Regions from separate parts of the Denitratisoma sp. DHT3 genome, predicted to be linked through region 1. Evidence: predicted binding sites of a transcription regulator. Region 1 holds the regulator's gene; the other holds the start of a gene.
The links. The regulator sigma-54, encoded in region 1, starts transcription at its own class of promoters, with help from an activator protein. The targets are predictions, from matches to a motif close to TGGCACNNTTCCTGCT.
Positions count from the first base shown of each region.

Region 2: the regulator sigma-54 is predicted to act here: its motif matches at 2,938-2,953, upstream of B9N43_RS09960 (TorF family putative porin).

Region 1 covers NZ_CP020914.1:2,620,624-2,625,724, reverse strand. The annotation lists gene hprK (HPr(Ser) kinase/phosphatase) at 19-963, opposite strand; gene ptsN (PTS IIA-like nitrogen regulatory protein PtsN) at 948-1,406, opposite strand; gene hpf (ribosome hibernation-promoting factor, HPF/YfiA family) at 1,532-1,846, opposite strand; gene B9N43_RS12065 (RNA polymerase factor sigma-54) at 1,858-3,288, opposite strand; gene lptB (LPS export ABC transporter ATP-binding protein) at 3,291-4,013, opposite strand; gene recX (recombination regulator RecX) at 4,051-4,485, opposite strand; gene recA (recombinase RecA) at 4,482-5,101, opposite strand, start outside.
Region 2 covers NZ_CP020914.1:2,155,122-2,160,222, forward strand. The annotation lists gene B9N43_RS09945 (hypothetical protein) at 1-178, shown strand, start outside; gene B9N43_RS09950 (ammonium transporter) at 234-1,709, opposite strand; gene glnK (P-II family nitrogen regulator) at 1,720-2,058, opposite strand; gene B9N43_RS09960 (TorF family putative porin) at 2,086-2,889, opposite strand; gene B9N43_RS09965 (accessory factor UbiK family protein) at 3,106-3,348, shown strand; gene B9N43_RS09970 (YceI family protein) at 3,362-3,961, shown strand; gene B9N43_RS09975 (YifB family Mg chelatase-like AAA ATPase) at 4,010-5,101, shown strand, end outside.

The DNA of each region.
Region 1 (5,101 bases):
GGACGGATGAGCGTTTCCTCAGATATCGCCGGAGCCGGCTTCCAGCGCCCGCTGCTGGCGGTCGAGGAATTCCTGCATGCAGTCGATGCCGCGCAGTTGCAGGATGGTGGAGCGAACCGCGGTTTCCACCAGGACCGCGAGATTGCGGCCGGCAGCCACGGGCACGGTGACGCGGCGCACCGGCACTCCCAGGATGGTCTCGTTCTGCGCGTCCAGGGGCAGGCGCGCCGCCTGGGGCACGCCGGGCTGGGGCCGCTGCAGGTGGCAGATCAGGCGCAGGCGCATCTTGCGCCGGCAGGCGGTCTCGCCGAAGACGGTGCGGATGTTCAAGAGCCCCAGGCCGCGCACCTCGATGAAGTCCTTCAGCAACTCGGGGCAATGGCCTTCCAGGGCCTCGGGCGAGAGACGGGAGACTTCCACCACGTCGTCGGCCACCAGGCCGTGGCCGCGGGTGATCAACTCCAGCGCCAGTTCGCTCTTGCCCACGCCGGAATCGCCGGTGAGCAGCACCCCCACGCCCAGCACGTCCATGAACACGCCGTGGAGCGAAATGGTCTCGGCGAATTCCCGCGACAGGTAGAGCCGCAGGGCGTCGATCACCATCGCCGCCGGGTGGGGCGTCGAGAACAGCGGTGTGCGGCCCCGCTCGCATTCCTCCAGGACGAAATGAGGGACTTCGCAGCCGTCGGCGACGATCACGCCGGGGCTGTTGGCGGCGATGAAGTCGCGCATCTGCTGACGCATTTTTTCTTCGGGGATGCGCTGCGACCAGGCGACCTCGGGGGCGCCGAAGACCTGGATGCGCTCCGGGTGGATGACGTTGACGTGGCCGACCAGGTCGGCGGGAGAAATGTCGTCCCGGGTCACCCGGATGGGCAGGTTCAGGTCGCCGCAGATGCGGGTCAGGCCCAAGCGTTCGCGCTTGGTCTCGAACAGTTCGGCGATGGTCAGCTTGCGCGCCATTGGGCGATCCGCTCGCGCAGCGTCGCGGCATCCGGAGTGCTGAGCAGCGTCTCGCGGAAGGTCTTGTCCGAGAACATCTGCGCCAGCTCGGACAGCAGTTGCAGGTGCCGCTCCGTGGCGGCTTCCGGCACCATCAGGACGAACATCAGATCGACGGGCTGGCCGTCGGGGGAATCGAAGGGGACCGGCGTGGCCAGGCGGAAGAACGCGCCCAGCGCCTCCTTGATGCCCTTGATGCGGCCGTGGGGGATGGCGACGCCCTGCCCCAGGCCGGTGGAGCCCAGCTTCTCGCGGGCGAAGAGGGCGTCATAGACCGTGGCACGGGCGATCCCATGACGGTTTTCGAACAGCAGTCCGGCCTGTTCGAAAACCCGCTTCTTGCTGCTGGCATCCAGGTCGAGCAGGATGTTGTCGACCGGCAGGATTTTGGCGATTTGGTTCATCAGGATCAAAGGCGGCGATCAGGCGATGCGGCAAAAAGCACGTTACAGGGAAATCCCGCTATTTGAGCGGGGTAAAGGACCGCTTATGGAGTGCTTTTCACCGCTTCGCCTTCGGGTTCAACAACTCATTCGACCGGGTGGTGCTTGTCGCGGGCATGCTCGGTGATCCGCTCCTTGTGGCGCAGCACTTGGCGGTCGAGCTTGTCCACCACGGCGTCGATGGCGGCGTAGAGGTCGTCGTTGGTGGCGTCGGCGTAGATGTCCTTCCCCTTCACGTGCAGCGTGATTTCCGCTTTTTGACGCAGTTTTTCCACGGAAAGGATGACGTGGACGCTGGTCACGTGGTCGAAATGCCGGATCACGCGGTCGAGCTTGCCTGTGGCATAGTCATGAATGGCGGGCGTGACCTCCACGTGATGGCCGGTGATGTTCAAATTCATGGTGTCTCCTTTCAGAGCGTCTTTCTCAGGTTGACCGGCGGAATGCTCAGGGATTCGCGGTACTTGGCGACGGTGCGCCGCGCCACCACGATACCCTGCTCGCCGAGGATTTCCGCGAGCCGGCTGTCGGAGAGCGGTTTCTTGCCGTTCTCGGCGCCGACCAACTGCCTGATCAGCGCCCGGATCGCGGTGCTGGAGGCCGCGCCGCCCGTGTCGGTGGCGACGTGGCTGCCAAAGAAGTATTTGAGTTCGAAAATGCCGCGCGGGCTGGCCAGGTATTTCTGCGTGGTCACGCGCGAGATGGTGGATTCGTGCAGGCTCACGGTGTCGGCGATCTCGCGCAGGGTCAGCGGCCGCATCGCCACTTCGCCATGGTCGAAAAAAGCCCGCTGCCGGTCCACGATGGCTTGGCTGACCCGCAGGATGGTGTCGAAACGCTGCTGCACGTTCTTGATCAGCCACCTGGCTTCCTGCAGGTGGCCGGCCAGGCTGCTGCCCCGGTTCTGGCGCAGGATGTCGGCGTAGAGCCGGTTGATGCGCAGGCGCGGCATCGCCTCGCCGTTGAGGCTGGCGAGCCACTGGCCGCGCAGCTTGCGCACCACCACGTCCGGCACCACGTAGCGGGTGTCGAGCGCCGCATATTGCGCGCCGGGCCGCGGATTCAGGCTCAGGATCAGGTTCTGGGCGTCGCGCAGGGCGTCGTCGGTGCAATTCAGGGCTTTCCTGAGGCGGACGAAATCCCGCGCCGCCAATTGTTCCAGATGGCCGCGGACGATGGCGCAGGCCAGTTCCCGCGTCGCGGTCGCGGGGCGCGCCAGCAGTTGCAACTCCAGACACTCCTGCGGACTGCGGGCGCCGATGCCGACCGGATCGAAATGCTGCAGATGACGCAGGGCGATCCGCAATTCCTCCAGCCGCGACTCCGGGTCGCCGCCGAAATCCTCCGGCAGCAGATCGAGCAGGTCGTCCAGCGGCTGCGCCAGATAGCCGTCCTCGTCCAGCGCTTCGATCAGGAAGGCGACCAGCGCCCGCTCGCGGCTGGAAATCTGGGTCAGCGCCAGTTGCGCCAGCAAATGATCGCGCAGGCTGGTGGCGGATGCCTGGATGTCGCCGGCGTCGTTGTCCTCGTCCGGGTCCTTGCTGCCCGGACCGGACGGCAGTTCCGCGCCCCAGCCCAGCTCTTCGTCCTCGCGCGGCGCTGGCGCCTCGTCCGCCGCGGCCGGCTCCGGGGCGGAAGCCTGGGGCAGGTCGCCGGCCGGGGGCGCGAAAGTGGCGCCATCGTCGCCTGGCTCCTCGCGTTCCAGCAGCGGATTTTCCTGGAGGAACTGCTCGATCTCCTGATTCAGCTCCAACGTCGACAACTGCAGCAGCCGGATCGACTGCTGCAACTGCGGCGTCAACGCCAAGTGCTGGGAGAGCTTGAGCTGGAGCGTCTGTTTCATGACTACATGCGGAAGTTCTCGCCGAGGTACACGCGCCGCACGCTTTCATTATGAACGATTTCCTCGGGGCGGCCAGAGGCCAGCACCTCGCCCTCGTTGATGATCGTCGCCCGGTCGCAGATGCCCAGGGTTTCCCGCACGTTGTGGTCGGTGATGAGGATGCCGATGCCCCGCTCCTTGAGGAAGCCGATGATTTTCTGGATGTCGATCACCGCGATCGGGTCGACGCCGGCGAAGGGCTCGTCGAGCAGGATGAAGTGCGGCTCGGTGGCCAGGGCGCGGGCGATCTCCACCCGGCGCCGCTCGCCGCCGGAGAGGGAAATGGCGGCGCTGTCCTGGATGTGGGAGATGTGCAGTTCCTGCAACAGATTGTCCAGCCGGCCTTCCACCTGCTGCTCGTCCAGGTCCTGCAGTTCCAGCACCGCCCGGATGTTGTCGGCGACGCTGAGACGGCGGAACACCGAATTCTCCTGGGGCAGGTAGGACAGCCCCAGCCGCGCCCGCTTGTGGATGGGCATGTGGGTCAGGGTCTTGTCGCCCAGCTGGATGCTGCCGCCGTCCGAGGCCACCAGGCCGACGATCATGTAGAAGCAAGTGGTCTTGCCGGCGCCGTTCGGGCCCAGCAGGCCCACCACTTCGCCGCCGTTGACGTCGAAGGAGACGTCCTTCACCACGGTGCGGGACTTGTATTTCTTGCGCAGGTTCTGCGCGGCGAGCTTGGTCATGGGGTCCCCACCCTCGAGGTGGCTCCCCGGAGGGTGTTCATTCTGCGAGCTCCTTCAATACTTTGCGAATCACGTCGGTGCCAAAGCCGCGGGACTGGAGGAAACGCGCCTGGCGCGCCCACTCGCGCGCATCCGTCGGCGCCGAGCCGAATTTGCGCGCCCAGAGGGTCCGTACCCGCTCCAGTTCGTCGGGCAGGTCGGCGGCGGCCAGGCGCGCGGCGATGGTCTCCTCGGCCACGCCCTTGCCGCGCAGGGTCTGGCGCAGCTTGGCCGCCCCCAGGCGCGCGCCCTGGCTGCGCAGGTAGCTGTCGGCGAAACGGGCGTCGGAGAGCAGGTTGGCGTTTTGCAGTTCGGTCAGCACGGTGTCCACTTCCTCGGGGCTGCCGTGGGGGGAAAGCTTGCGTGCCAGCTCCGCCCGGCTGTGTTCCCGCCGGGCCAGGAGCCGGATGGCGCGAGGCTTCAGATCATTCACGCGGCGTCCGCGCCGCTGCCGGCAGGCAGCACGCTGACCCCCAGGGCGGTGCGGACCTTGTTTTCGATCTCCTGCGCGAGCTCGGGGCGCTCGCGCAGGAATTCGCGGGCGTTGTCCTTGCCCTGGCCGATCTTCTCGCCGTTGTAGGCGTACCAGGCGCCGGACTTGTCCACGATCTTGTGCTCCACGCCCAGGTCGATGATCTCGCCCTCGCGGGAAATGCCCTCGCCGTAGAGGATGTCGAAATGGGCTTCCCTGAAGGGGGGCGCCACCTTGTTCTTGACCACCTTGACCCGGGTCTCGTTGCCCACCACCTCGTCGCCCTTCTTGATCGCGCCGGTGCGGCGGATGTCCATGCGCACCGAGGAGTAGAACTTCAGCGCGTTGCCGCCGGTGGTGGTCTCGGGGTTGCCGAACATCACGCCGATCTTCATTCGGATCTGGTTGATGAAGATCACCAGGGTGTTGGTGCGCTTGATGTTGGCGGTCAGCTTGCGCAGCGCCTGGCTCATCAGGCGCGCCTGCAGACCCGGCAACTGGTCGCCCATCTCGCCCTCGATTTCGGCCTTGGGCACCAGGGCGGCGACGGAGTCGATGACGATCAGATCCACGCCGC
Region 2 (5,101 bases), 470 kb from region 1:
GGTCATCGACAGCCTGGTGATGATGCTGCTGGCGATCGTCACCATCGGCGAAATGATGCGCCTGCTGGACCGCAAGCGCAGCAGCCTTCCCGCCAACTACCGGACCGTGGCGATCCCCGCCTTCTTCATGCTGCTCGCCGCCATCGCCGGCATCGTCTACATGCGCATGATCTGCTGAGACGACAAGAACAAAGGGCGCCCGGAGGCGCCCTTTGTTCTTGCAAGGTTAAGGATCAGAAATGATAGGCCGACTCGCCGTGGGAGGTGATGTCGAGTCCTTCGCGCTCCTCTTCCTCCGGCACGCGCAGGCCGATCGCGAGATCCACCAGCTTGTAGGCCACGAGCGAAACCACGCCGGAAAGGAGGATGGTGACGCCCACGCCGGTGGCCTGGACGATCACTTGATCGACGATGGCGTAGTTGTCGGCGACCTTGTCCGCCACGTAGTCGTAGATGCCGGTGCCGCCCAGGCTGGGGGACGCGAAGACGCCGGTGAGCAGGGCGCCGAGGATGCCGCCGACGCCATGCACGCCGAACACGTCGAGCGAGTCGTCCATGCCCAGCATCTTCTTCAGGCCATTCACGCCCCACAGGCAGATCACGCCGGCCAAAAGGCCGATCACCAAGGCGCCGCCGACGCCGACGAAGCCGCAGGCGGGGGTGATCGCCACCAGGCCGGCGACCGCGCCGGAGGCGGCGCCCAGCATCGAGGGTTTGCCCTTGATCAGCCATTCCGCGCCCATCCAGGACAGCGCCGCGACGGCGGTGGCGAGCCAGGTGTTGACGAAGGCCAGGGCGGCGGCGCCGTTGGCTTCGAGCGCCGAGCCGGCGTTGAAGCCGAACCAGCCGAACCACAGGAGCGACGCGCCGATCATGGTCATGGTCAGGGAGTGCGGAGCCATCGAATCCTTGCCCCAGCCCACGCGCTTGCCGACCAGGAAGGCGCCCACCAGGCCGGCGACGGCGGCGTTGATGTGCACCACGGTGCCACCGGCGAAGTCGAGCGCGCCCTTCTGGAACAGCCAGCCCGCGGTGGCGTTGAGCTTGTCGGCCGCCTCGGCGGAGACGTAGCCGTCGGGACCGGCCCAGTACCAGACCATGTGGGCCATCGGCAGATAGCTGAAGGTGAACCACAGCACGGCGAACAGCAGTACGGCGCTGAACCGGATGCGTTCGGCGAAGGCGCCGATGATCAGCCCCACCGTGATGGCCGCGAAGGCACCCTGAAAGGGGATGTAGGCCAACTCGGGCAGCGCGACGCCCTTGCTGAAAGTGCCAGCCAGGGAGTCCACCGTCACGCCCTTCAGGAACAGCTTGTCGAGACTGCCGAAGAAGGCGTTGCCCTCGGTGAAGGCGATGCTGTAGCCGTAGATCGCCCACAGCACGCTGATCAGCGAGAAGATCACGAACACCTGCATCAGCACCGACAGCATGTTCTTGCTGCGCACCAGGCCACCATAGAACAAGGCCAGGCCGGGGATCGACATCAGGATCACGAAGGCCGTGGCGACCATCATCCAGGCCGTGTCGCCCTTGTTGGGCACGGGGGCGGGGACGGCGGCCGGTGTCTCGGGAGTGGCGGTGGCAGCCGCCGGCGCCGCCATGGCGGCGACCGCGGGCACGGCCTCGGCCGGCTTGTCGTCGGCCCGGGCGCCGCTGCCGATGGCGAGCGTCGCCACGCTCAGCAGGATTGCGAGCAGTTTTTTCATGATGGCTCCTTCACAGGGCGTCCTCACCGGTCTCGCCGGTGCGGATGCGGATGACTTGCTCGAGGTCGAAGACGAAGATCTTGCCGTCGCCGATCTTGCCGGTGCTGGCGGATTTCTCGATGGCTTCGACGACCAGGTCGAGGATGCCGTCGCTGACGGCGGCCTCGACCTTCACCTTGGGCAGGAAATCGACGACATATTCGGCGCCGCGGTAAAGCTCCGTGTGGCCCTTCTGCCGGCCGAAGCCCTTGACCTCGGTGACGGTGATGCCCTGCACGCCGACGGCGGCCAGGGCCTCGCGCACTTCGTCAAGCTTGAACGGCTTGATGATGGCGGTGATCAGTTTCATGGTGGTGTCCTCGCGAAATGGTCTGCATCAGAAGGTCTTGGTGAAACTCAGGACCGCCTTGCCCTTGGCCACGTTGGAAAAACCCGAGGTGGAACCGGCGCCGGCGACGAAACCCGAATTCGGCCAGGAATAGGTCTCGCCCGGCTTGCCCTTGGCATTGGTGTCGGAATACGACAAGCCGACCACGCCGAAGCCCACATCCTTGGTCACGCCCAGTTTCACGTCGGTGTAGTCGGCGACCCCCAGGTCACGCACCTTCTGGTGGCCGACGTGGGCGGCCAGGCCCCAGCCGTCGCCCAGATCCAGGCTGTAGTTGGCCTCCAGGTAGCCGCTGCCGCGGGTACTGCCGCCGCTGGCGGAATACCAACCGATGAAGTGGTCGGAAATCGCGCGGGAATACTTGACGGTGAAGGTCTTGTAGCCGATGGCGCCGTAGATCTCGGTGGTGTTCGGATTGGCGCCGAAGGCATTGGCGGGGCCGTGGTTGGAATAAATATAGGCGATCGCGCCGACGTCGTAGCTCCAGTCGCCGCCAGCGAAGGCGCTCTTGTAGCCACCGTAGAGATCGAGTTCGGTGTTGCCCTTGCCGGTGTAGTCCTTCACCCAGGAGATGGTGGAGCCCCACGCGCCCAGGTAGAAGCCGCCGGGATGGGCGTAGTCGACGCCGCCTTGCAGGGCCGCGTCGCCATGCGTCTGGCTGATGCCGCGGAACAGGTAGTCGGACACCACGCCGACGTTGAAACTGAAGGGCGAGGTTGGCCCGGCCTCTTCCGCCAGGACAGGCAGCGAAAACAGTCCGGCGAGGGCGATGACGATGACGGATTTCTGCATGGCGTTTCTCCTATAAGAACCTATAAAAAAACAACACAGGTTCTCTTTCGCATAGACCATGCCAAGCGAAGAAAACCGCTCAATGGCGGCTTTTTCGCCCAGACTCGCGCCGCAATGCACCGAATTGTCCCATCGTCCCGGACCGATGCACCAAGACAGTGCCGATGCATAAAACCGCCGTGCTAGACTCGATCCACCCTCACGAAAGATGTCGCCATGAGCCCGACCCAGCTGTTCGATGAAGTCGCCCATCGCCTTTCCCAACTGGCGGCCACCAGCCCGGCCGCCGACCTGGAAAAGAACGCCCGCGCCCTGATGACCGGACTTTTCAGCCGCCTGGATCTGGTGACCCGTGAGGAATTCGAGATTCAACGGGCGTTGCTGGCGCACGCCCGGGAGCGCATCGACGCTCTGGAAGCGCGGGTTGCGCAGCTGGAACAGGCGAAGCCGGGCCAGTAGCCGAGGCGCCGTCATGGCCTGGCCGACGCGCCGGCCCTGGCATTTGCTCCGGGCCGGCCTGCTCACGCTGATCTTCCTGGCGCCCCTGCCGGGCCGGGGCGAAGAGACCCGCTACCGGATCGACCCCACCCACACCTTCCCGAGCTTCGCCGTCAGCCATCTCGGCTTCTCCCATCACCGCGGACGCTTCGACCGCAGCGAAGGCACGATCGCCCTCGATCTCGCGGCGGGGCGGGGCCGCATCGAGGTGTCGATCGACGCGGCCTCGATCAATACGGGCGATCCGGCATTGGAGAAAGTGCTGCGGGAGGCGAACTTCCTCGACGCAGACCGATATCCGACCATCCGTTTCAGCGGCGACCGCTTCTACTTCCGCGACGGGATTCCCAGCGGCGTGGACGGCGCACTGACCCTGCGCGGCGTCACCCGCCCGCTGGGCCTGGCGATCAACCATTTCCACTGCGGACTGCATCCGCTCACCCGCAAGCAGACCTGCGGCGCCAACGCCGTCACCATCCTGCGCCGTTCCGAATTCGGCATGACCCATCTGGTGCCGCTGGTGGGCGACGAGGTCAGGATCGAAATCCAGATCGAGGCGACCCGCGGCGAATGACAGGCGCCGAGTGAATTACAATGACATTTTTATGCCAGGGTATTTCACATGTCGCTCGCCACCCTCCACAGCCGGGCCCTCTGTGGCATGGACGCGCCACCGGTGACGGTGGAGGTGCATATCGCCAACGGTCTGCCGTCCTGTACCCTGGTGGGTCTGCCGGATACCGAAGTGAAGGAGGCCCGCGACCGGGTGCGCGCGGCAATCCAGAACTGCGGCTTCGAGTTTCCCGCGCGCCGCATCACGGTGAATCTGGCGCCGGCGGACCTGCCCAAGGAGTCCGGGCGCTTCGATCTGCCGATCGCATTGGGCATTCTGCTGGCCTCGGGACAGATCCGGGCGACAGGAACCGACGCGCTGGAATTCGCCGGTGAGCTTTCCCTGTCGGGGCAGTTGCGGCCGATCCGCGGCGCATTGGCGATGTGCGCCGCCGGAGGCACCACCGGCCGGACCTGCGTGCTTCCCGCCGAAAACGCCGCCGAGGCGGCCCTGGTGCAGAGCGTCACCGTGCTGCCGGCACGCAGTCTGGGAGAGGTTTGCGCCCATCTGGCCGACCAGCAGACCTTGGCACCCTACGGCGGCAGCCCGGCGCCGCACGCACCGGCCTATCCGGATCTGGCGGAGGTGAAAGGCCAGGCCCAGGCCCGGCGCGCCCTGGAGGTGGCCGCGGCGGGCGGGCATTCGCTCTTGCTGAGCGGTCCGCCCGGCACCGGCAAGTCGATGCTGGCCAGCCGCCTGCCGGGCATCCTGCCGCCGATGAGCGATGCCGAGGCACTGGCCAGTGCCGCCGTGCACTCGCTCGACGGCAGCTTTCGGGTCGAGCGTTGGGGGCAGCGTCCGTTCCGCGCGCCGCACCATTCCGCCTCGGCGCCGGCCCTGGTGGGTGGCGGCAGCGTGCCGCGGCCGGGAGAGATTTCCCTGGCCCACGAAGGCGTGCTGTTTCTCGACGAACTACCCGAGTTCGAGCGTCGGGTGCTGGAAGCCCTGCGCGAACCGCTGGAGTCGGGCCATGTCTGCGTCTCCCGCGCCGCGCGCCGCGCCGAGTTTCCCGCCCGCTTCCAACTGGTGGCGGCGATGAACCCCTGCCCCTGCGGCTACCTGGGCCACCCCGCCAACCGCTGCCGCTGCACCCCGGACCAG